2 linked regions of the Lentilactobacillus curieae genome follow. The main gene of each other region encodes a partner of the protein of the gene in region 2 in a complex. Links are inferred from orthologs where the notes say so. Each region holds a gene or a part of one and is shown on either strand. Other genes may lie near its edges. The genes, in order: secY and secG.

Evidence for each region.
Region 1: the proteins of secG (region 2) and secY are in contact, whole or in part, in a crystal structure (PDB 5AWW), measured with the Thermus thermophilus proteins. The link is inferred for Lentilactobacillus curieae from one-to-one orthologs. Residues at the interface, in WP_223903268.1 of Thermus thermophilus: Tyr5, Ile9, Tyr12, Leu13, Ala16, Leu19, Val20, Val23, Leu24, Gln26, Glu27, Pro28, Gln30, Gly31, Ala32, Asp34, Leu35, Met36, Gly37, Gly38, Ser39, Ala40, Asp41, Leu42, Phe43, Ala45, Arg46, Val48, Tyr53, Thr56; in WP_096411648.1 of Thermus thermophilus: Leu14, Gln16, Arg17, Phe20, Ile34, Pro35, Pro37, Ile72, Arg108, Arg109, Asn112, Gln113, Arg116, Ile117, Ile120, Pro145, Gly146, Trp147, Phe152, Phe155, Val156, Val159, Thr160, Val162, Ala163, Gly164, Ala166, Leu167, Trp170, Glu173.

Annotation. Positions count from the first base shown.
Region 1 is NZ_CP018906.1:1,364,861-1,375,473, reverse strand. Bases 1-2,995 are described here. They hold secY (preprotein translocase subunit SecY), read right to left. Parts: upstream 2,161-2,995; coding sequence 841-2,160; downstream 1-840. Other genes in these bases: rpsE (30S ribosomal protein S5), read right to left, coding at 2,823-2,995; rpmD (50S ribosomal protein L30), read right to left, coding at 2,624-2,809; rplO (50S ribosomal protein L15), read right to left, coding at 2,160-2,594; PL11_RS06605 (adenylate kinase), read right to left, coding at 154-810; infA (translation initiation factor IF-1), read right to left, coding at 1-32. Outside these bases: more of rpsE, read right to left, coding at 2,996-3,326; rplR (50S ribosomal protein L18), read right to left, coding at 3,348-3,713; rplF (50S ribosomal protein L6), read right to left, coding at 3,738-4,277; rpsH (30S ribosomal protein S8), read right to left, coding at 4,309-4,707; PL11_RS06565 (type Z 30S ribosomal protein S14), read right to left, coding at 4,734-4,919; rplE (50S ribosomal protein L5), read right to left, coding at 4,935-5,477; rplX (50S ribosomal protein L24), read right to left, coding at 5,507-5,815; rplN (50S ribosomal protein L14), read right to left, coding at 5,846-6,214; rpsQ (30S ribosomal protein S17), read right to left, coding at 6,275-6,541; rpmC (50S ribosomal protein L29), read right to left, coding at 6,567-6,761; rplP (50S ribosomal protein L16), read right to left, coding at 6,751-7,185; rpsC (30S ribosomal protein S3), read right to left, coding at 7,188-7,853; rplV (50S ribosomal protein L22), read right to left, coding at 7,857-8,213; rpsS (30S ribosomal protein S19), read right to left, coding at 8,230-8,508; rplB (50S ribosomal protein L2), read right to left, coding at 8,552-9,391; and more genes. UniProt on the Bacillus subtilis protein: The central subunit of the protein translocation channel SecYEG. Consists of two halves formed by TMs 1-5 and 6-10.
Region 2 is NZ_CP018906.1:1,655,810-1,669,041, reverse strand. Bases 4,686-7,546 are described here. They hold secG (preprotein translocase subunit SecG), read right to left. Parts: upstream 6,304-7,546; coding sequence 6,067-6,303; downstream 4,686-6,066. Other genes in these bases: PL11_RS08030 (ClC family H(+)/Cl(-) exchange transporter), read right to left, coding at 6,383-7,546; PL11_RS08040 (alpha/beta hydrolase), read right to left, coding at 5,253-6,026; rnr (ribonuclease R), read right to left, coding at 4,686-5,233. Also shown: pta (phosphate acetyltransferase), read right to left, coding at 1-975; PL11_RS08060 (uracil-DNA glycosylase), read right to left, coding at 999-1,697; PL11_RS08055 (LURP-one-related/scramblase family protein), read left to right, coding at 1,805-2,329; SsrA-binding protein SmpB, read right to left, coding at 2,407-2,880; more of rnr, read right to left, coding at 2,900-4,685; more of PL11_RS08030, read right to left, coding at 7,547-7,915; PL11_RS08025 (MucBP domain-containing protein), read right to left, coding at 7,997-9,667; eno (phosphopyruvate hydratase), read right to left, coding at 9,768-11,087; tpiA (triose-phosphate isomerase), read right to left, coding at 11,192-11,950; PL11_RS08010 (phosphoglycerate kinase), read right to left, coding at 12,081-13,232. UniProt on the Bacillus subtilis protein: Involved in protein export. Participates in an early event of protein translocation.

The sequences.
Region 1 (10,613 bases), 290 kb from region 2 along the record:
CCTTCAATTTCAATGACATTATCTTTTGCCAATTAAAAACACCTCCAACCATTAAGTCAGATTGACAGTTCAAATACGATATAATAGCCAAACGATAGTCTACCACATTAATCCGAATTCTTCAATCTAACACATTTTCTTACAGAACGAGAATTATAAAGAACCAAGAATTTTGTCTAAGTCTTTCCAAACTTCATTGATATCTTTGTTACCATCAACATTAAATAGTAAATCTCTTTCTTTGTAGTAAGAAATTAATGGTGTATTCATTTTAATGTTTACATCGAGGCGATTCTTAACTGCCTCCGGTTTGTCATCCTCACGTTGATAAAACTCGTGGTGGCCACATACATCACAAGTGTTTTCCACTTTAGGCATGTGGTAAATCTTGTGATATGTTGCACCACAATTCTTACAGATAAACCGACCAGTCAACCGATCAGTAAGTATCTTAGGATCAACATCGATGTTAATAACTGCATCTAGTGGTTTATTAAGTTCTTCAGACATGCCGGACAAAGCGTCAGCCTGTTCTAAAGTTCTTGGATAACCATCTAGAAGGAAACCAGTCTTAGTATCATCCTTTGAAAGACGGTCTTTAACGATTCCATTAGTTACTTCATCGGGAACCAAATTCCCTTTGTCAGTATATTCCTTAGCCTTCAGTCCCATTGGAGTTTCATTTGAGATAGCTTCTCTAAACATATCTCCAGTAGAAATATGAGGGATTGGATACTTATCAACGATAAACTGAGCTTGTGTACCTTTTCCTGCTCCAGGCAGGCCCATTAAAATTAAATTTAATGACATTAGATTTCCTCCTCGACTAGGTTTGCTTAATTAATCTGTAGTTGGGTTTGTGTCTTTCTTAATGAATCCGACATATTGTCTCTTCATCATCAAACCTCTGATTTGACGAATAGTTTCAATAGCAACACCAACAACGATCAATAAACTAGTTCCACCTAAACCGATTGATTCATCTAAGTTCCAAACGTTTTGAGCAATTAATGGAATTAAAGCAACAATACCCAAGAATACCGATCCAACAGTACTTAATCTCATCAGCAAACTTGATACATATGCTTGTGTTTCATGTCCTGGCCAAACGCCTGGAATGTAACTTCCTTGTTTTTGTAAGTTCTCAGAAAGTTTCTCTGGGTTAACTTGAACAAAAGCATAGAAGAAAGTAAACATAACAATCAAAACAGTATACAAAGTTGCACCAGTTGGTGTTTGCATGTTAAAGATATCAGAAAGTATTAGATACCAAGTGTCTTGTGAATGATTAGCAGTAAATGCCATCAAAATTGTTTGTGGAGTTGCAATAAATGAACTTGCGAAGATAACTGGGATAACTCCCGCAACGTTAACCTTCAATGGAAGGTAACTGCTATCTGATGCCCCAGCAACTCGACGAGTATATTGAATTGGAACCCGTCTTTCAGCTTGTTGTACCCAGGTTACGAATGTAACAATCAGAAGTACAGCCACAAGAAGAACGACTCCGAAGAGGATTGCCCACCATAGGTCACTTCCGCTAACACCAACAAAATATTGTTGATGTAGCTTTTGTAGACCAACTGGTAGACGGGCAATGATACCTGCAAAGATAATCATTGAAATCCCGTTACCAATACCTCTTTCGGTGATCATATCACCCATCCAAGTGGTAAGCATTGTACCACCAGTTAAAATAACACCAATCATGATAAATGTTTGGGCATTGGGATGAGCGACTAAATTCAAACTACTTAGTTGGTTAAAACCAGCTGTGATTCCGATAGATTGAAAGAAACCAAGGATAACGGTAAGATACCTTGTCCATTGGTTAAGCTTTCTTCTACCAACTTCACCTTGTTTACCCCATTCGACGAATCTGGGCACAATATCCATTTGTAACAACTGAACGATGATTTGAGCAGTGATGTATGGTGATACTCCCATCGCAAATATGGAATAATTAGTTAATCCTCCACCACTAAAGGTGTTCAAAATACTAACCAACCCAGATGATGCAACAGATTGAAGTGCTTTCGCATTAATTCCAGGGACCGTAATGTAGGCACCTAAGCGGAAGATAATCAGCACACCTAATGTAAACAGGATCTTGTTTCTTATTTCCTTAACTTGAAATGCACTCTTTAATGTTGAGAGCATTAGATCACCTCGATTTTACCGCCTGCATTTTCAATAGTAGATTGAGCTGTCTTTGAGAATTTGTTAGCTTTAACAGTTAACTTCTTTGATAGCTCACCTTCACCAAGAATTTTGATGCCTGATTTAACGTTCTTGACGATACCTGATTCAACAAGCAATTCTGGAGTTACTTCTGTACCGTTGTCGAAAGCATCAAGCTTAGCAACGTTAACTACAGCATAGTCTTTCCGGTTGATGTTGTTGAAACCACGTTTTGGAATACGACGGTAAAGTGGCATTTGGCCACCTTCAAATCCGACACGAGTCTTACTACGAGCCTTTTGTCCTTTTTGACCACGACCAGCAGTTTTACCCTTACCGGCAGAACGGCCACGTCCCTTACGAGTACGTAATGAACGAGAACCTTCAGCGGCCTTCAATTCGTTCAAATTCATGAATTTGGCACCTCCTTACAAAATATTAATTAGTCTTTAACTTGTTCTACATCAATTAAATGTGCAATTTGGAAAAGAGCTCCCCGAGTTGCTTCATTGTCAGGCTTGACAACTGAGCTATTCACCCGGTTTAAGCCAAGAGCCTTCACAATTTTACGTTGCTTTGGGAGGCGATGTGCTGCACTACGAATTAATGTAATTTTCAATTGAGCCATTACAATAACCTCCTTATTCAGCTAAATGTTGGGCTGAAACACCACGTAATGCTGAAACTGCTTCAGCATTTCTCAAAGCTTTCAAGCCTTCAAAAGTAGCTCTAATAACATTGACTGGAGTGTTTGATCCCAAACGCTTACTTGTAACATCGTCAACACCGGCAAGTTCCATAACGTTACGTACGGCACCACCAGCGGCAACTCCAGAACCTTCAGCGGCAGGCTTAAGTAAAATACGGCCACCACCGAATGTTCCAACGATTTCATGAGGAATTGTTGTACCAACAATCGGAACCTCAATCAAGTTCTTGCGAGCTGCTTCGACTGCTTTACGAATAGCTTCTGGAACTTCTTGAGCTTTACCAGTACCAAATCCAACATGTCCTTGTTTGTCACCAACGACAACCAAAGCGGCGAAACGAAGACGACGTCCACCTTTAACAACCTTAGTAATTCGGTTGATTGAAACGACAGTGTCTTCAAGCTCTAACTTATCTGGATCAATAAACTTCTTCATGTGCGGTTATTCCTCCTTTTATTAAAATTCTAGTCCATTTTCACGAGCAGCATCTGCAAGAGCTTGAACACGACCATGGTAAATGTATCCTCCACGATCAAAAACAACATTCTTAATGTTCTTTTCATTAGCGCGTTCTGCTACTAATTTACCAACACTAGCTGCTTGTTCAGTCTTGCTTTCGCCACTGACTGCAGTATCAAGTGTTGAGGCACTAACAAGCGTTACACCCTCTACGTCATCAATTACTTGAGCGTAGATGTTTTTGTTTGAACGGAAAACATTTAAGCGTGGGCGCTCGGCAGTACCAGAAATTTTACTACGGACACGACTGTGACGACGTTTCCGGTTCTTGTTTTTATCTGGTTTAGAAATCAAAATAGTCACCTCAATTTAATTTACTAGTAAGAACTACTTACCAGTCTTTCCTTCTTTACGAATAATGTGTTCGTTTTCGTAACGAATACCCTTACCCTTGTATGGTTCTGGTGAACGAACTGCACGAACCTCGGCAGCAAAGTCACCAACGTGTTGCTTGTTGATACCACTAATGTTGATAGTAGTGTTATCTGGAACTTCAACAGTCAAATCTTCAGGAACAGTCATGTCGACTGGGTTTGAGTAACCAACATTAAGAGTTAATGTTTTTCCCTTCAATTGTGCACGGTATCCAACACCGACAAGTTTAAGTGTTTTCTTGAAACCATCAGTAACACCTTCAACCATGTTGTTGAAGTTGGCACGAGTAGTTCCGTGAAGAGCACGAACACGGTTGTTGTATGCTCCGATTGGTTCAAAAGTAACCTCGTTACCGTTAACATTCATCTTAATATCTGATGAAAGTTCACGGGTCAAAGATCCTTTAGAACCCTTAACAGTTACAACGTTTCCTTCAGACTTAATTTCCACACCTTCAGGGATAGTAACAGTTTTATAACCAATACGACTCATTGAAATTACACCTCCTATTTAATGATATTTATTACCAAACGTAAGCTAATACTTCGCCACCGACTTTTTGAGCGCGAGCTTCTTTGTCAGTAACAACTCCGTTTGAAGTAGAAATAATTGCAATTCCAAGTCCGTTAAGAACCTTAGGAACAGCGTCAGCTTTAACGTATGAACGTAAACCTGGCTTTGAAATTCTCTTTAAACCGGTGATAACGCGTTGCTTGTCCTTACCGTATTTCAAGAATACGCGGATTACGCCTTGCTTATCATCTTCAATATATTCAACATCGCGTACAAAACCTTCACGTTTGAGGATTTCAGCGATATCACGTTTAATCTTTGATGCAGGTACTTCAACTGTTTCATGGTAAACCATGTTTGCATTACGAATGCGAGTTAAAAAGTCTGCAATTGGGTCAGTCATAGACATTAACGTACAACCTCCTTTTTAGAATATTACCAACTTGCTTTTTTCATGCCAGGAATTTGTCCCTTGTGGGCAAGTTCACGTACGCATAAACGGCATAAATGGAATTTTTTGTAAACTGAATGAGGTCGTCCGCAACGTTCGCAACGAGTGTAATTCTGAGTTGAGAATTTAGCAGGGCGTTCACTTTTTACAATTAATGATTTTTTAGCCAATGTGAAACCTCCTCATTATTTGGCGAATGGCATACCGAATTGAGTCAACAATTCACGTGATTCTTCATCAGTATTAGCAGTAGTTACAACAACAATGTCCAAACCTCTAACACGGTTAACATTATCGTAGTCAATTTCTGGGAAAATCAATTGTTCTCTAACACCCAAAGTGTAGTTACCACGGCCATCAAAGGCACGGCTACTAACACCATGGAAGTCACGAACACGTGGTAATGAAACATTGATCAACTTATCCAAGAAATCATACATTCTGTCACCACGAAGGGTAACTTTGGCACCGATTGACATTCCTTCACGAAGTCTGAAACCGGCAATTGATTTCTTAGCCTTTGTAACTAAAGGTTTTTGACCTGAGATCAAAGCAAGTTCTGCAACTGCTTCATCCAAGTTCTTAGCGTTAGTAACAGCGTCACCAACACCCATGTTCAAAACAATCTTCTCAATCTTAGGTGCTTGCATAGTTGAAGAATAGTTGAACTTTTCCATCATGTGTGATTTGATTTCGTTATCAAATTTTTCTCGTAAACGACTTGACATTTAAAAGGTATCCTCCTTTCAATTAATAATTAATTGATTGCTTTTTGTGTCTTTTTAGAAAAACGAACTTTTTTTCCATCTTCAACTTTGAAACCAACACGAGTTGGTTCATTTGTTGAAGGGTCAATTAGCATTACGTTAGAAACATGGATAGGTGCTTCAGTATCAACAATTCCACCTTGTGGGTTAGTTGATGAAGCCTTTGAATGTTTCTTGATCATGTTTACGCCTTCGACGATAACACGGTCTTTTGAAGCAATAGTCTTCTTAACTGTTCCTTCTTTACCCTTGTCCTTACCACTAATAACGCGAACTTTGTCACCAGTTTTAATGAACATAACGGCACCTCCTTATATCCTTGGTTGAAATTAAAGTACTTCTGGGGCCAATGAAACGATCTTCATGAAGTTGTGATCACGCAATTCACGAGCAACCGGGCCAAAGATACGAGTACCTTGAGGGCTTTTATCGTCACGAATCAATACAGCAGCATTTTCGTCAAAACGAATGTATGAACCATCATTACGACGAGTAACTGACTTAGTACGGACAACAACAGCTTTAACAACGTCACCCTTTTTGACAACGCCACCTGGTGTTGCTTGTTTAACCGTAGCAACGATGGTGTCACCGATTCCGGCATATCTTCTAGTTGAGCCACCTAAGACCTTAATAGTTAAAATTTCTCTTGCGCCTGAGTTGTCAGCAACTTTTAAACGGCTTTCTTGTTGAATCAAAGGTATATCCTCCCTTCATTTTTTAAGATCAGAATACGATAAAAAATGATAAAAATTAAATTAAATAATAACCGCTTTTTCAACGATGTTTAGAAGACGGAAACGCTTTGTCTTTGACATTGGACGAGTTTCCATGATCCGGACAATATCGTTAACCTTTGCTTCATTGTTTTCATCATGAGCAGTATATTTTTTAGAATACTTAACACGCTTGCCATATACAGGATGTGTCTTGTATGTTTCAACAACAACAGTGATAGTTTTGTCACTCTTAGCAGAAACTACACGTCCTTGGTATACTTTACGCTGGTTGCGTTCTTCAGCCATTAATTAGTTACCTCCTTATCGTATTCTACTTGTTTAGTTCTTGTTGACGAAGTGCTGTCTTGATACGAGCAATGTTCTTACGAACTTGCTTCAGACGAGCAGTGTTTTCAAGTTGGCCAGTGGCCAATTGGAAACGAAGATTGAACAATTCGTCTTTATAATCTTTTTCTTTGTCAATCATTTGAGCAGTGGTTAATTCATTAATTTCATTAGCCTTCATTTGATTCGCCACCTACTTCCTCACGTTTAATAATCTTAGTTCTAACGGGAAGTTTCATTGATGCAAGTCTTAATGCTTCGTTGGCAACTTCCTCTGAAACACCACCGACTTCGAAAAGTACCTTACCACGCTTAACAGGGGCTACCCATCCAGCTGGCGTACCTTTACCATTACCCATACGAACTCCGACACCTTTTTCGGTATATGACTTGTGAGGGAAAATCTTAATCCAAACTTTTCCACCACGCTTCATATAACGGGTCATTGCTATACGAGAGGCTTCGATTTGTCTGTTTGTGATCCATTTTGAATCCAAAGATTGCAAACCATATTCGCCGAAGCTTACTTGCTTACCACCCTTAGCTGCTCCACGGAGCTTGCCACGGTGTTCACGACGATGCTTAACACGTTTTGGTACTAACATGTTTATTTCCCTCCTTTGTCCTCATTCTCGCTGTTCTTTTTTTCTGGAAGAATTTCACCACGGTAAATCCATGTCTTAACACCAATTGCACCGTAAGTTGTGTGAGCTTCTACCCATGCATAGTCAATATCAGCTCTAAGAGTATGCAAAGGAACAGTACCATCAGAATATGTTTCAACACGTGCCATATCCGCACCGTTTAAACGACCTGATGATTGTGTCTTGATACCCTTTGCGCCTGAACGCATTGAACGTTGCATTGCTTGACGCATTGCGCGACGGAAAGCAACACGGCCTTCCAATTGACGAGCAATGTTTTCGCCAACTAATTTAGCATCTAAATCAGGTTTCTTGATTTCGATGATGTTGATGTGAACTCTCTTACCAGTAAGGTTATTAAGTTCTTTACGAAGGTTTTCTACTTCAGATCCACCCTTACCAATAACCATTCCTGGTTTAGCAGTATGAATTGAAACGTTAACCCGGTTTGCAGCACGTTCAATTTCAACAGTTGAAACTGAAGCACTTGCAAGACGCTTTTCAATATATTTACGGATTTGTAGGTCTTCACGCAAGTATGCTGCATATTCTTTATCAGCGTACCATTTAGCTTCCCAGTCGCGAATCACACCTACTCGGAATCCATTAGGATTAATTTTTTGTCCCACGCGTTATCCCTCCTCTTTTTCTGAAACTACGATTGTAATATGACTTGTGCGCTTGTTGATTGGTGAAGCTGAGCCCTTTGCACGTGGACGGAAACGCTTGAGCGTTGGTCCTTCGTTGACAAATGCTTCGCTTACGTACAAGTTCTCACTGTCTAAGTCAAAGTTGTTTTCTGCGTTAGCAACTGCAGATTTTAGTACTTTTGATACTACCGGTGAAGCTCCACGAGGTGTGAAGTCCAAGATAGCTGCTGCTTCTGCAACGTTCTTGCCTCTGATAAGATCAACTACAAGGCGGACCTTACGAGCGGCGATACGAACAGTTTTAGCAGTTGCTGTTGCTGATGTAACTTGTTCAGCCATTAGTTATCCTCCTTGCTTACTTTGTTTTCTTATCGGCATTGCTACCGTGTCCATGGAAAGTACGAGTTGGAACGAACTCACCGAGTTTATGTCCAACCATGTCTTCTTGAACATACACTGGGACGTGTTTACGTCCATCATAAACTGCGAATGTATATCCAATAAAACTTGGGAAAATCGTTGAACGACGTGACCAAGTCTTGATTACTGACTTCTTGTCTTGGTCCTTTTGGGCATCTACTTTCTTAAGTAGGTACTCGTCAGCGAATGGTCCCTTTTTTAAGCTACGACTCATTATGTGACCTCCTCTGTTAACATGTGCTTTTTAATGCGATTTATTACATCTTCGATCCTTTACGACGACGAACGATAAACTTATCTGAACGTGCCTTCTTAGAACGAGTCTTCTTACCAACTGTCTTCTTACCCCATGGTGATAATGGTGATGGAAGACCAACTGGAGCTTTACCTTCACCACCACCATGTGGGTGATCGTTAGGGTTCATTACAGATCCACGAACGTGTGGACGTTGACCCTTGTAACGAGTACGACCAGCTTTACCAACATTAACAAGTTCATGTTCTTCGTTACCTACGGCACCGATAGTAGCGCGGTTAACAGAAAGAATCATACGAACTTCACCAGATGATAATCTAACAAGTGCGTACTTACCGTCACGGCCAAGTAATTGAGCTGAAGTACCAGCAGAACGAACAAGTTGTCCACCCTTACCTGGCTTCAATTCGATATTGTGGATAACTGAACCAACTGGAATGTTTACCAATGGCAAAGTGTTACCAGTCTTAATATCTGCATTTGCACCAGATTCAATTTTATCCCCAACTTTTAAGCCCTTAGGTGCGAGGATGTATGACTTAACACCATCTTCATATACAACAAGAGCAATGTTTGCAGTTCTGTTAGGATCATATTCGATGGCTTTAACAGTAGCTGTAATGTCATCTTTGTTACGTTTGAAATCAATAACACGGTATTGATTCTTGTTACCACCACCACGGTGACGAACAGTCATATGACCGTAGTTGTTACGGCCAGCAGTCTTGCTCTTTGGTTCAAGCAATGACTTTTCAGGCTTTGACTTAGTGATATCACTGTAGTCAAGGCTAGTCATGTTACGTCTACCATTGCTGGTTGGCTTGTATGTCTTAATAGCCAAGATGTTTCCCTCCTAGTTGATTATTTTTATTCTTCGCCGAATAATTGAATTTCTTTTGAATCTTCAGACAATGTAACGATTGCCTTACGACGTTTCTTAGTAAAGCCAACATATCTACCTTGGCGTTTTTGCTTACCCTTAACGTTCATGATGTTTACTCGTGTTACTTTAACATCAAAAATGTCTTCGATAGCTTTTTTCACTTGGGTTTTAGTTGCTCGTAGATCTACGTCGAAAGTGTAGCTCTTATCGTCCATCTTGCTGGTTGATTCTTCAGTAATAACTGGGCGTAAAATGATATCGCGTGATTCCATTATGCGAGCACCTCCTCTACTTGAGAAAGGGCAGCTTTTGTAATAACGACTTTGTCACTGTTGGCAACATCGAGTACGTTAATTCCTTTTGCAAGGACAACCTTAACGTTTTCAAGGTTACGTGCAGATAACATTGCTTTTTCGTTGTCGTCTTCCAAAACTACCAATGTCTTAGTTGAAACTTCCAACTTGTCTAACATTGCTGAGAAGTCTTTAGTCTTTGGTGCGTCATATGCAAGTGCATCAACAACTAAGAACTTGTCATCTGCTACCTTAGTAGATAGAACAGACTTCAATGCTAAACGAGTAACTTTACGTGGTAAATGGTATGCGTATGAACGTGGAGCAGGTCCGAAGACAATTCCACCGCCACGCCATTGTGGTGAACGAATTGATCCTTGACGAGCTCTACCAGTACCCTTTTGACGCCATGGTTTCTTACCACCACCGCGAACAGCTGAACGGTTCTTAACAGCGTGTGTTCCTTGGCGCATTGAAGCACGTTGCATTAAGATTGTGTCAAAAACAACGTTTTCGTTTGGTTCAATACCAAAGATTGAGTCGTTTAATGATACGTTACCGCTTTTACTTCCATCTTGTTTATATAATGCTACATCAGTCATTTATGGTTGCCTCCCTTCTATTATTTTGTACCGCGAGCTGCGGTTTTGATTGTAATGTATGATTTGTTAGCTCCAGGAACGTTACCCTTAACCAAAATCACATTGTTTTCAACATCAGTACGAACGATTTCAAGGTTTTGAATTGTAACTGTCTTGTTACCCATTCTACCTGGTAGTTTCATACCTGCTGCAACACGGTTAATGATTGGTCCCAATGAACCTGGACGACGGTGATAACGAGAACCATGAGTTTCTGGTCCACGACGTTGACCATCTTTATGAATG
Region 2 (13,232 bases):
TTGTAGTGATTGTGCAGCCGTGATGATTGCTACTTTGTAGATATCTTCTTCGTTACTACCACGAGAAAGATCCGATACCGGTTTGTTTAACCCCTGCAGGATTGGGCCAATAGCTTCAAATCCACCAAATCTTTGTGCAATCTTGTAACCAATATTACCTGATTGAAGTTCTGGGAAAATAAATACGTTGGCATGACCTGCAACCTTTGAGCCTGGAGCCTTCTTTTCACCAACCTCAGGTACAAATGCAGCATCAAATTGCATCTCACCATCAATTGGCAATTCAGGAGCCATTTCATTGGCAAGCTTAGTTGCTTCTTGAACTTTAGTTACCATGTCACCCTTTGCGGAACCCTTAGTTGAAAAACTAAGTAAGGCAACTTTTGGATCGATATCAAAGGTCTTGGCAACCTTGGCACTTTCAACAGCAACCTCTGCCATTGAAGGAGCATCTAATTCAATGTTAATCGCACAGTCAGCAAATAAATAACGTTCATCCCCACGTTGCATGATAAATGAACCACTAATTAGCTTTACACCAGGTTTAGTTTTAATAATTTGTAATGCCGGACGAACAGTGTCACCCGTTGGATGATTGGCACCTGAAACCATCCCATCAACTTTGTCTAAATATACCATTGTGGTTCCAAAGTAATTTGGATCATTCAACCATTGACGAGCTTTATCTTCATCAGTTTTACCTTTACGACGCTCAACAATTGCGGCAACCATTTGATCAATCACATCTTGAGGTTGATTCAAGTAGTCAACCACCTCAACCCCGTCTAAGTTAACACCAAGGTTAGTGGCCACCTTTGAAACTTCATCGTTTGAACCTAAGATAACTGGACGAACCAAGTCATCCTGAGCTAGCCGTGAGGCAGCCTTAACAACTCGCTCGTCGTTTCCTTCTGGAAAGACAACCTTGATCTGTTTGCCTTGAATCTTTTGCTTTAAGCTTTCAAATAATTCCATTATCCGTTCCTCCAATAATGTGATTAACTCTGAGAAGGTAATTCAACCCGCTCAGGTAGTTGCCAATTAATTGGTTCTTCGCCCATTGCTACTAATGCCTCATTGGTTTTTGAAAATGGTTTTGATCCAAAAAAGCCCCGATTAGCGGACAATGGACTAGGATGGGCTGACTGAATAACTACGTTAGTGTCTGTATCAATTAACGCAATTTTATCCCTGGCAGCTCTTCCCCAAAGAATAAAGACGACAGGCTGCTCTCGCTCCGAGAGCTTCTTGATTGCTGCATCTGTAAGCTGCTCCCACCCCTTGCCTTTATGAGAGAAGGCCTGACCGTTTCTGACTGTCAATACTGAGTTTAGCATCAAGACACCCTGCTTGGCCCAAGATGTAAGGTACCCGTGATTGACCGGCTTGATCCCTAAATCGGACTGCAGTTCCTTATAAATATTACGCAGCGATGGCGGAATCGTTACCCCGGGTAGAACCGAAAAACTAAGTCCATGAGCCTGGTTAGGTTCATGATAAGGATCCTGTCCTAGAATAACCACCTTTACCTTACTAAAAGGAGTTAAAGCAAATGCCTCGAAAATATTGTTCATGTCTGGATGAATAAACTGAGATTGATATTCTGTAACTAAAAATTTGCGAAGTTGCTGATAATACTCCTTCTCAAATTCTGGTTCTAAAACATCCCACCAGTCATTCTTGATAAACGGTTTCATTCCTAACACCTCAACATTTATTTTACCATACCAAAAGTTAAATAACATTCGGTAATCTGTTAGCTACCATGTTAAAATGAGTTAAACACTTGTAAAGGGATAATGCTATGGCTAGAAAAGTTCAAATTAACGTGTCTGAGCTTGAAAGATCACACGCGACAAAAGTTGTAGATAAATACGATGACAGTAAGTATCTCGTTGTCGGTAAATGGGGATTAGTGTCCGACAGTTATTCCATTTACTCGATTGCAGGTGAAGTACTGAGTGAGATTAAGCAAAAATCCTTAGGAACTAGCCCACAATTTGAAATTTGGTATGATGATGCATTAGTCGGATCATCAATGGTCAACTTCTCCCTTCATTTCTCAACAATTTATATTAAGGGGTTAAATTGGCTTGTTGTCGGTAATGACGTAAAGCAAAATTACGTTATTTATTCAGGCAGAAAACGAGTTGGCTCCATTAATTCGTACAACACCCATAACGATGTAGTCAGAATTGTGTCTGCCAATGAAATAGATGAGGAACCAATTTTGGTATCAATTGCCGCAATTCTCAACCACCCAGTCGCTGCCGACCAACTTAATATCTCAAAAAATCCGTTTAAAAACTTTACCCCTTCCCTAGATTAATCATTCTAAAATTCACCATAAAAAGAGCTACGATATTTAACTAAAAAATACCGTAGCTCTTTTTGAATGTCTTAAAATTAATAATGCTTCATAACGCGTTCAATCTGACGATTTTGTTCTCTACGCTTAATTGTTTCTCGCTTATCGTACTCTTTCTTACCCTTGGCAACTCCAATCAAGACTTTCGCAAACCCATTTTTAAGGTAAACCTTTAATGGCACGATTGTAACTCCTTTATCAGAGGATGCACCAGCAAGCCGTTTAATTTCTTTTTTATGAAGTAACAGTTTACGATTACGCAATGGGTCATGATTGAACTGGTTCCCATTAGTATATTCACTAATGTGAACGTTCATCATGTATGCTTCACCATTCTTAATTTGCACAAATCCATCCTTCAAGTTTAACCGCCGGTCACGAATCGATTTAATTTCTGTACCTGTTAAAACAATTCCTGCTTCATAAGTTTCTTGGATGGAATAATCATGGCGGGCTTTCTTGTTCTGAGCCATTAGATTATCGTCATTTTTTTTGGTTTTGTTTTTAACCATAATCTCACCTCATGATTTTTTAGTGCTTCCGATTGTTGTTGCTGCGAGACTTATTAAACGAGCCTCGTTTAATATTGTTGTTATTATTTCTACCGCCGTTGCCATGGTTGTTACCATTGTGGTTGCGATTGTTATTGTGACCGCCACGATAATTATCATTATGACGCCGCTTGGGCAACATATCACTTGTTGGGGTATTTTGAGGATCAACAATGTCAAAATCAACTGCACTCTGCTCAACGTCAACGTTAATGACTTTAACCCGAATTGGTTGACCCATTTTATATGTTCTTCGGGTATTTCTACCAACAAGCGCCATAAATTGTTCAACATATTCGTAATAATCATCGTCCATGCGACTGATATGAACTAGTCCTTCAACCGTATTTGGTAACTCAACAAACATCCCAAATTTAAGCACAGAACTAATGACCGCATCGAATTCTTCACCGACGTGATCATTCATGTATTCAGCCTTCTTCATAGCGTCTGTATCACGCTCAGCATCAATTGCCCGACGTTCATATTCAGATGTGGTAACAGCAATCTCATCAAGTACGCCACCAAATTTTTGCTTAGTTTCCTTATTGATACCATTTTCATCATAGTAATGAATCATTCTGTGAACCATAGTATCAGGGTAACGTCTAATTGGTGAAGTAAAGTGAGTATAGTATGGTGCTGCCAATCCAAAGTGACCGAGTGATTGGTCGGAATACTTGGCCTGCTTCAAACTTCTAAGCAACATTACAGAAACCATTGTTTCCTCAGGTTTTCCTGCAACTTGCTTGAGAATGTTTTGCATCATCTTTGGTTTAACGTGTTCTGGATCACCCTTCACGTTAATACCAAATGCTGTCAATGTTTCGAAGAAAGTCTTCACTCTATCGGCATCTGGAGTCTCATGAATCCGGTACAAGAATGGAACGTGAGCTTCATAATAATGTTGGGCAACTGTTTCGTTAGCAGCCAACATGAATGACTCAATCATTCTTTCGGCCAATCCACGAACCCGCAACTGAATGTCAATTGGGTGGCCTTTTTCATCAACGATAATCTCCGCTTCGTGATCATCGAAGTCAATGGCTCCATGAGTTTTCCGATTTTTAGCTAAAATTCTATGAAGGTCGCCCATCTGTTCAAACATTGGTACCAAATCTTTGTAACGGTCCATCGTCTTTTCATCATGGGATTCAAGAATTTGGTTAACTGCAGTATATGTCATCCGTGCTTTAGATCTCATCAAACTTGGATGAATTCTGTGCTTAATAACATTACCAGCCTGATCAATTTCCATGTCACAACTCATACAAAGGCGGAGTTCACCCTCGTTAAGAGAACAAATTCCGTTTGATAATCTTCTTGGCAACATAGGGATTACTCGGTCAGTCAAGTATACAGAAGTCCCTCGCCGGAAAGCTTCCTTGTCTAATGGGCTGCCTGGCGTTACATAGTGGCTTACATCAGCAATGTGGACACCAAGATGGTAATTACCATTATCCAACTTCCAAACTGTAACGGCATCATCCAAATCCTTAGATGATTCGCCATCGATTGTAACCAAAGTCTGGTCAGTAATATCTTCTCTACCAACCTTCTCTGCCTCTGTGACATGATCAGGGATAGCATCTGCTGCTTCGATTACGTCTTCAGGAAATTCTGCAGGAATGTCATGAGCGTACACAATTTGCAAGATATCGATTCCAGGATCATCAACTGATCCAATGACCTTTTCAGCGATACCAACCATGTAGTCTGGGTGTTTTGCATCTGGATACTCAACAATCTGAGCAGTCACAACTTCACCAGGAGTTGGTTTCAAGCCAACATCGTTGATATAAAACTTGTATTTCGCAATTTTCTTATCGGTAAGCTTAACCTCACCAAAGAAACCGTTGTCGTCTTCTGATTTAGAAAATGCACCAACAACAGATTTGTATTTGCGATCAACAATCGCTGTAACTTTACCTTCTGGACCTTTTGATTGGTCAGCAGAAGCTGGACGGACGATCTCAATTTCAACTGTATCGCCATTTAAAGCCTTCATAGTGTTGTCAGGAGAAATATAAGCATCTGGCTCAACTTCATCATAAGCAACAAAACCGAAGCCTTTATCGTTCGCATGAAAAACCCCAGTTAATTTGCGCTTGTCAGGGCTGAGTTGGAATTTACCGTCTAAAGTTACCTTTGCAACCTTTTCACGTTCCAAAATCGCTAATTCCTGGACAATTAGCTTAAATGCGGCAGATCCATGATACTTTAAAACGTCCGCAACTTCTTCGACAGAAAACGACTTATCTGGGTGACCCATAAGTACGTTAGCAATTTCATTTTTTAATTCATTATCTTGCAAAATTTATTCCTCAATCTTTTTAGTATATTTTCTTTAAAAACGATTTTAAGTCTGCTTCTAAATCTGGATGAGCAGAATTGACCGTAATCATGTGACTGGCCTCCGGATATACATGAAAGCTAACATCCCTGCTGTTTACCAATCTGTCTTTCAACTTTCCACCGCTTTGGGGATCAACGATTTCATCCTTTGATCCTTGACCAATAAAGTATGGCTGATGAATCTTTGCAAGGTCCTCCGCTACACCATTCGCAAAGTCATTAATCTTCGCTAGTAACGGGTCGATATTATCATCAAGCCATTTAAGTTTGTTGTTAATTGTTTCGTTATCAACACCAAATCGTTGATAATTGGCCTTCGCCATCTGTAAAAATGTACCTCTTACCTTAGAGGGACCATTCCTAACGATTGGCGAACCAAACGAACCACCGCCAGTAAGCTCAGGATGTTCCTCTAAAATTTTGGCTGCAAAAATACCCCCGAGAGAAATCCCAAAAATAGCAACTTCTGTTTTTCCCTTTGATTTAACAAAATCAATTGCATCTTCAGCATCCTGCAACCAAACTTCGGGAGAACCATTATTAATGATATCAGAGAAATCAGCTGTCCCATGTCCCGTAAACATTGGTGCGTAAACCGAATAGTTTTCAGACTCCAGCCTTCGAGCTAGCAATCGCACATCAATTGGTCCGCTAGCAAAGGCATGTAATAAAATCACAGCCTGATTGCCATGATCAAAATAAAACGTTCCGGGTTGAGTCATCTGCATTCCTCCAATTCCATACATTCTCATTATAATAAAAATCCCCCTGCGTTTAAACAGGAGGAATTTTTTAATGTGATGAAATCCACACTAAAGCTAGTGAAATTGCAAAAAAGATGATTCCTAAAACTAAAGTTGTTTTTTGCATGAAAGCTTCAAAGCCTCGAGGCTTTTGCTTTGCAAATAAATCATCTGCACCACCAGTTAATGCTGACATTGCATCATTTGTCTTCGATGGTTGCATCAAAACAGCAATTGTGATTAAGATACAATCAATTATCAATAGTGTTAACAAAAAATTATACACGTGATAGCCTCCTACCGATCGTTCGGCTTACATTACTCATACTACATTATCATAAACCAGAAAAATTTGCTAGCAAAACCTAGTTTTCTCTGGTGAGTGTCTGAACCTGATGAATGATCTGCTGGCGTTTCTTCCCAGTCACACTGATAATCAGGATGTCACCGGCCCTAATGCCAGTTTCACCAGAGGGAACAATTTCCCTGCCTTCACGTTTTATTTTAATTAACAATGACCCGCTTGGCCAGGATAATTGCTTAACCGTCTTACCATCTGCTAAAGCTCCCACAAAGACAGTTTGGATGGTTTCAAAGGCAGTGATAGATTCCCTTTCCTCACGTTTACCCAACATCTGTAATAATAATGAATGATAAATTGGTTTTCCATTCAAAATATCAACCACTAAATAAGCAAGTAAGGACACCAATGCAAGTCCAAGTAAGTGTGAAAGAGTCCCTACCATTTCAGTAATTAATAAAATTGCCGTAAATGGAGCTTTACTGACACAGGCAAAATAGCCAGCCATCCCCATAATTACAAAGGTCGCAAAATACAACTTGGAAACTAATCCCATACTAATAAGGACTGAGCCATAAGTTGCTCCAAGAAGTGCACCTAAACATAACATGGGTAAAAATATTCCACCTGGCAAACCACTCCCATAAGTGAATACTGAAAGTAGCAACCTTAAGCCGAAGAAGGCAATTAGGATAACCGCAGGATATTTAAGATATTGAAGGGACAGTATCAAGCGACTGCCTCCACCCATTAGCTGCGGAAGGTACATCGCAATTGGGATAATTAAAAGAAATGAAAATATGCTACTAAACTCTTTAGGAATAAATTTTATTCGGGAATATAGTTTGCTGATATTTAGAGTCATTAGTTGATATACTCGACCAAAAATCCCCAAGAGAATTGCAAACGGTATGATCCACACAAAGTATTTTAGTGGTAAAGACGTGCTCTTCATAAATAGCACAGGTTTCAACCCAAATACATAAGTAGCGATACAATCAGATGAAATCGACGCGGTCAAACTAACCATCCAAATGTTTGTTGAAAAATTATGGTAAACTTCCTCCAAAACAAACATTGTACTAGCTATCGGCGCATTAAACGCTGCACTCAGGCCAGCGGCGGCACCGCTTGAAATTAAGACGTTACGATCTGTACCGACCTGTTTTGTCAATTTAGAAATTCCCTGACCAATCGTAGATCCTAATTGAATCGATGGGCCTTCTCTACCTAGGAAAAGGCCACTACCAATTGCCAAGACGCCACCAACAAATTTTCGCCACAACGCTGGCCAAAAAGCATAATCAAATAGTCCAATTAGCTGACCCTCAACTTGGGGAATCCCAGAACCCTTGATTTCAGGATTAGTTTTTAAAAACCACCCATTTACTAAACAGATAGCAATCAACATTATTAGTCCAAGTCCAAACCACAAAAAATCTGTCTTTCCCTGAGCAAAAATCCAGATAAACAGAGATGTCAAATGCTCAATCAAATACCGAAAACTGGCAACAACTGTTCCTGCAGCGATTCCAATTAGTATTCCACTGCCAATCATTTTTAATTGACTCTTTTTATAACTGCCACGAATTTGCACTTAATTCATCCCTTTAAATAGTCTACTAAACTATATTATCACAGGTCTTGAACTAAATTACCTAAAACTGAAGATTTCCGACTACTTGTGGCGGTGTACAGAACGAACTCGATGATGGCCACCCTTTTTAATTAATTTATTCTTAGTGATTTTTTTGCTACGATTTTTCTTCACTGCTCGTTTATGACTAGTAGATTTTGGTTTGCCTTTTTTATGTCTATTCGCTTTTACAACTCTTTTACTACTTTGCTTTTTAGTTGCCTTTTTAGATTGACGAGTATTTTTACTTTGATAATGAACTGTATACTCAATGATTCCTTGCTCATCAATAATCTTGTCAATTTCAGCATCTAATACTCTGTAACCCAAAATATTAGCTGGAACATATTTAAATCTGTCTCCAAACACCATGCTGCTTTTATCTTGTCGTAAAATGCTTCCCTTTTCGTCAATGGAAGTAACGATTACAAACACGCTTTTAGGTGCAAAAAATAAAGTTAGGTTGCCATTTACAAGTTCACTACCGACAACGTGGTAGCCTTTGATATCGGTATTCAGCAACTTTGTTTGATTATTTTGATTGATTGTTTCAGTAAACAAAGTCTGGCCACCAGTAGTTTTACCGATAATTTGATATGGATAATCGTTTTTTACATTCGTAACAATATTTGAGTTAACCAAATCAGTTTGCGAACTATTATCCTTAGTTACCACATTTTTTTCTGATTCAGTTTGACTTTCTGAATCCTTGCTTTCTTTGTTACTTCCGATTTGAGTACCTTCATCCTTAGATTCTGGTAGCAATTCCGCATCTGTACCTTCTTCCTTGGTGTCGGGTTTTAAGTCTGCTCCAGTACCCTCTTCCTTGGTATCTGGCTTCAAGTCTACTCCAGTACCCTCTTCCTTGGTATCTGGCTTCAAGTCAGTTCCAGTACCCTCTTCCTTGGTATCTGGCTTCAAGTCAGTTCCAGTACCCTCTTCCTTGGTATCTGGCTTCAAGTCAGTTCCAGTACCTTCTTCCTTGGTATCTGGCTTCAAGTCAGTTCCAGTACCTTCTTCCTTAGTTTGAACGTCGTCTCCCGCTTGAGAACCTTCATCCTTAACCTTGGGTTCATCTACATCCGCCGCTGGATTTTCTTTATTATGATCTTCAACGTCTGGCTTTACTTCCTCTTTTGGCAATTCTACCTCAGGTTTGGATTCTGATTTATCCTTTGAGTATACCAATGTTAATTTCATATCCGTCTTTGTAATTTTGGTTGGCAATTCAGCCTCATTACTCAAAGTATATCCAGAAATTTTGGCTATCTCTGGTAACACAATTCGGCCATTCACTGTGCCTCTATCTAAAACAAGTGGTTTAACAATTTCATTTCCAGAATTGTCTACAAATTTTAAAGTTACCAAAGCTTTTTTATAGGCAACGTCACGTCTCGCTTTAGCAAAATCACCCTCTCGTTTTAATACCTTAACTGGGTCTGTACTGAGTAATTGATATCCAAGAACTGGGGTAGGCTTCTCAACATCACCAATTCTTACTCGCTTTTCAGCATCTATTGATTTCACCTCGAGTTCTTCTTTAGAACCATCAGTATTGTAAGCAAACACATGCGTTTCCCACTGAAAAGCAAGCTTCTCTGAGGAACTAACAACCTCTGCGGGATATGTTGTATCAGCTAGCACTGGTCTAACACCACTCATAACCACTGACATTGACATTAACCCTACTGATAATAAAACAAAATTTTTCACTAAAAAAACCTCCATTTGTGTATTCATTATTAAATACGCAAACGAAGGTCACTTTTCTTTTTAAAATAAAAAAAGCCGTCAAAAGACGACTCTTTCAGTTTTACTTGTTAGTAATGTTTTGACGTGCTTCTGATTTCAAGTTGTAGAATGCGTCGATACCCTTGTATTCAGCTACGTCACCAAGTTGATCTTCGATTCTCATCAATTGGTTGTACTTAGCAATACGTTCGCCACGACTCATTGAACCAGTCTTGATTTGGCCTGCATTCAAGGCAACAACTAAGTCAGAGATAGTTGTGTCTTCAGTTTCACCTGAACGGTGAGAAATGATTGCAGTGTAACCAGCTTCTTTAGCCATTTCAACAGCGTGAACTGTTTCAGTTAAAGTACCAATTTGGTTAAGCTTGATTAGGATTGAGTTAGCTACGCCACTGTCAATACCCTTTTTAAGGTAGTCAGTGTTAGTAACGAACAAGTCATCACCAACGATTTGAACCTTCTTACCAAGGCGTTCAGTAGCCATTTGCCAATCTTCCCATTCATTCTCATCCAATGGGTCTTCGATTGAGATAACTGGGTACTTGTCAACGATTTCTTCAAGCAAACCAACGAATTCTTCAGCAGTGTATGACTTACCGTCACCAACTAAGTCGTACTTCTTAGTTTCAGTGTTGTAGAATTCTGATGATGCGCAATCAAAAGCAATTGCAATATCCTTACCTGGCTTGTAGCCGGCACGTTGAATTGCTTCAACAAGGATTTCGAATGGTTCTTCGTTGTTCTTTAAGTCAGGAGCAAATCCACCTTCGTCACCAACAGCAGTTGAGTAACCGCGTTCGTTCAAAAGGTTCTTTAAGTTATGGAATGTTTCTGAACTCCAACGAATAGCTTCTTTGATAGTTGGGGCACCAACAGGCATGATCATAAATTCTTGGAAATCAACCTTGTTGTTGGCGTGCTTTCCACCATTGATAACGTTAAGCATTGGTGTTGGCAATGTGTGACCATTGAAACCACCAAGGTAGTTATACAATGGAACTTCAAGTTCGTCAGCAGCAGCACGAGCAGCAGCTAATGAAACACCAAGAATTGCGTTAGCACCTAACTTACCCTTGTTTGGAGTACCATCTAATTCGATCATTGCTTTATCGATAGCTAATTGGTCAGTTACATCGTAACCAACAATTTCTTTAGCGATGATGTTGTTTACATTGTCAACGGCTTTTTGTACGCCCTTGCCCATGTAACGGTCCTTATCACCATCACGAAGTTCAACAGCTTCGTGTTCACCGGTTGAAGCACCTGAAGGAACGATTCCACGACCCATTGCACCTGCTTCAGTATATAGTTCAACTTCAACAGTTGGGTTACCACGTGAATCTAGGACTTCACGAGCATAAATATCAGAAATAATTGACATGTTTTTTTCTCTCCTTAACGAAAGTTGTGACCTTTTGTACAAGGCTCAATTCAATTCTATTTGTTTTTCAGTAAACTTTCAATATAAAATACTCAACTAGCGGACTATTTTTCAAGGAAGTTAGCTAATTTTAAAAATGAATCTGGCTTAAGACTTGCTCCACCAGCTAAAACTCCATCAATATCGTTTTGAGATAAAATTTCGGCAGAGTTGCTATCATTCACGCTACCGCCATATAAAACTCTTACTTCGTTGGCAATCTCATCTGAGTATAAGTCAGCAATGGTTTGTCTAATTAAATAACATCCTTCTTCGGCTTCAGATGCACTAGCAGTCTTTCCACTACCAATCGCCCAACTAGGTTCGTAAGCGACGATAATAGTCCGTGCTTGTTCGTCGGAAATTCCCTTCAAAGCATTGGTTACTTGGCTAACCACCCATGAGATTCGATCAGGTGATTCTCGGCGACTCATAGTTTCATCGCAACAAATAATTGGAGTTAAACCGTTTCTAAATGCTGCTTGAACCTTTTTGTTGATGATATCATCAGTTTCTTTGAAATACTTACGACGTTCTGAATGGCCGATGATAACATGAGTTACCCCCATCTCAGCAAGTGCTAACGGGCTGGTTTCACCTGTATAAGCACCAGAATCTTCGTAAAAACAATTTTCAGCGGCAATAATTAGTGGTAAATCCCCACTATTTTCAACCATACTCTCTAAAAATAACGGTGATGCCGCAATGGCCGTTTCTGTTTTTGATGGATCTGGTAGCTTGCCAGCCAATTGATTCAAGAAATCAACTGCCTCCTTAACGGAAAGATTCATCTTCCAATTTCCTGCGATAAATGGAGTTCTCATTACTTGATCAGTCCCTTATACATTAGTTAGTACTATTGTACCGAATATCCGCCATCAAAGCCACAAATAAACATATACCAATTTAAAATGCAAAATAAAAAAGCCTAGCAAATGCCAGACTTTTCAATGATTATTTGTTGTCGATTGCAGCAATTCCTGGAAGGGTTTTACCTTCAAGGTATTCAAGTGAAGCTCCACCACCAGTTGAAATGTGGGTAAGCTTGTCAGAAACACCTAATTGCTTAACAGCAGCGGTTGAATCACCACCACCAACAATTGTAGTAGCTTCAGTTAAACCACCAAGGAATTGGCCAACTTCAAGGGTTCCTTTAGCAAAGTTTTCCATTTCGAACACACCCATAGGTCCATTCCAAACAACAGTCTTTGCATCTTTAAGAACAGCTTCAAATTCTTCAACTGACTTAGGACCAATGTCCAATGCCATCCAACCATCGTCAATGTCGCCTTCAACGACTTTGTGGTTGGCATCGTTACTGAAACTTTCAGCAACAACGTTGTCAGAAGGTAGCACGATTTTGTCGCCACCCTTTTCAAGAATGCTCTTAGCAACGTCAATCTTGTCTTCTTCAACAAGTGAGTTACCAATCTTAATACCCTTAGCAGCATAGAATGTATAAGTCATTCCACCACCGATAATGATCTTATCAGCTTTATCGAGCAAGTTGTCGATAACACCAATCTTATCAGAAACTTTGGCACCACCTAAAATGGCAACAAATGGACGTTTCGGACTGTTAACTGCTTCACCCAAGAATTGGATTTCTTTTTCCATTAAGAAACCAGCAGCAACTGGTTTGCCATCTTTATGCATTGCTTCAGCAATACCGGCATTTGATGCATGAGATCTATGAGCAGTACCAAATGCATCGTTGACAAATTCGTCACCTAATGAAGCCCAGTATTCGCCAAGCTTTGCATCGTTACCTGATTCGCGCTTAACGTATTCGCCGTTAACAACATCTTCATAACGGGTGTTTTCAAATAAGAGAACACTACCGTTGTCCATTTTGTCAATCGCTTCTTCAAGTTGAGCACCTTCAGTAACAGGTACAAAGATAACTGGCTTGTTTAACAAGTTTGAAAGTCTTTCAGCAACTGGACGCATTGAAAGATCCTTCTTGTCATCTTCTTTTTTAATTCTGCCAAGGTGAGAGAACAATACTGCCTTTCCACCGTGGTCTAATACAAAGTTAATTGTTGGTAATGCAGCTTGAATACGGTTGTCATCGCCGATAACACCGTCTTTAATTGGAACGTTAAA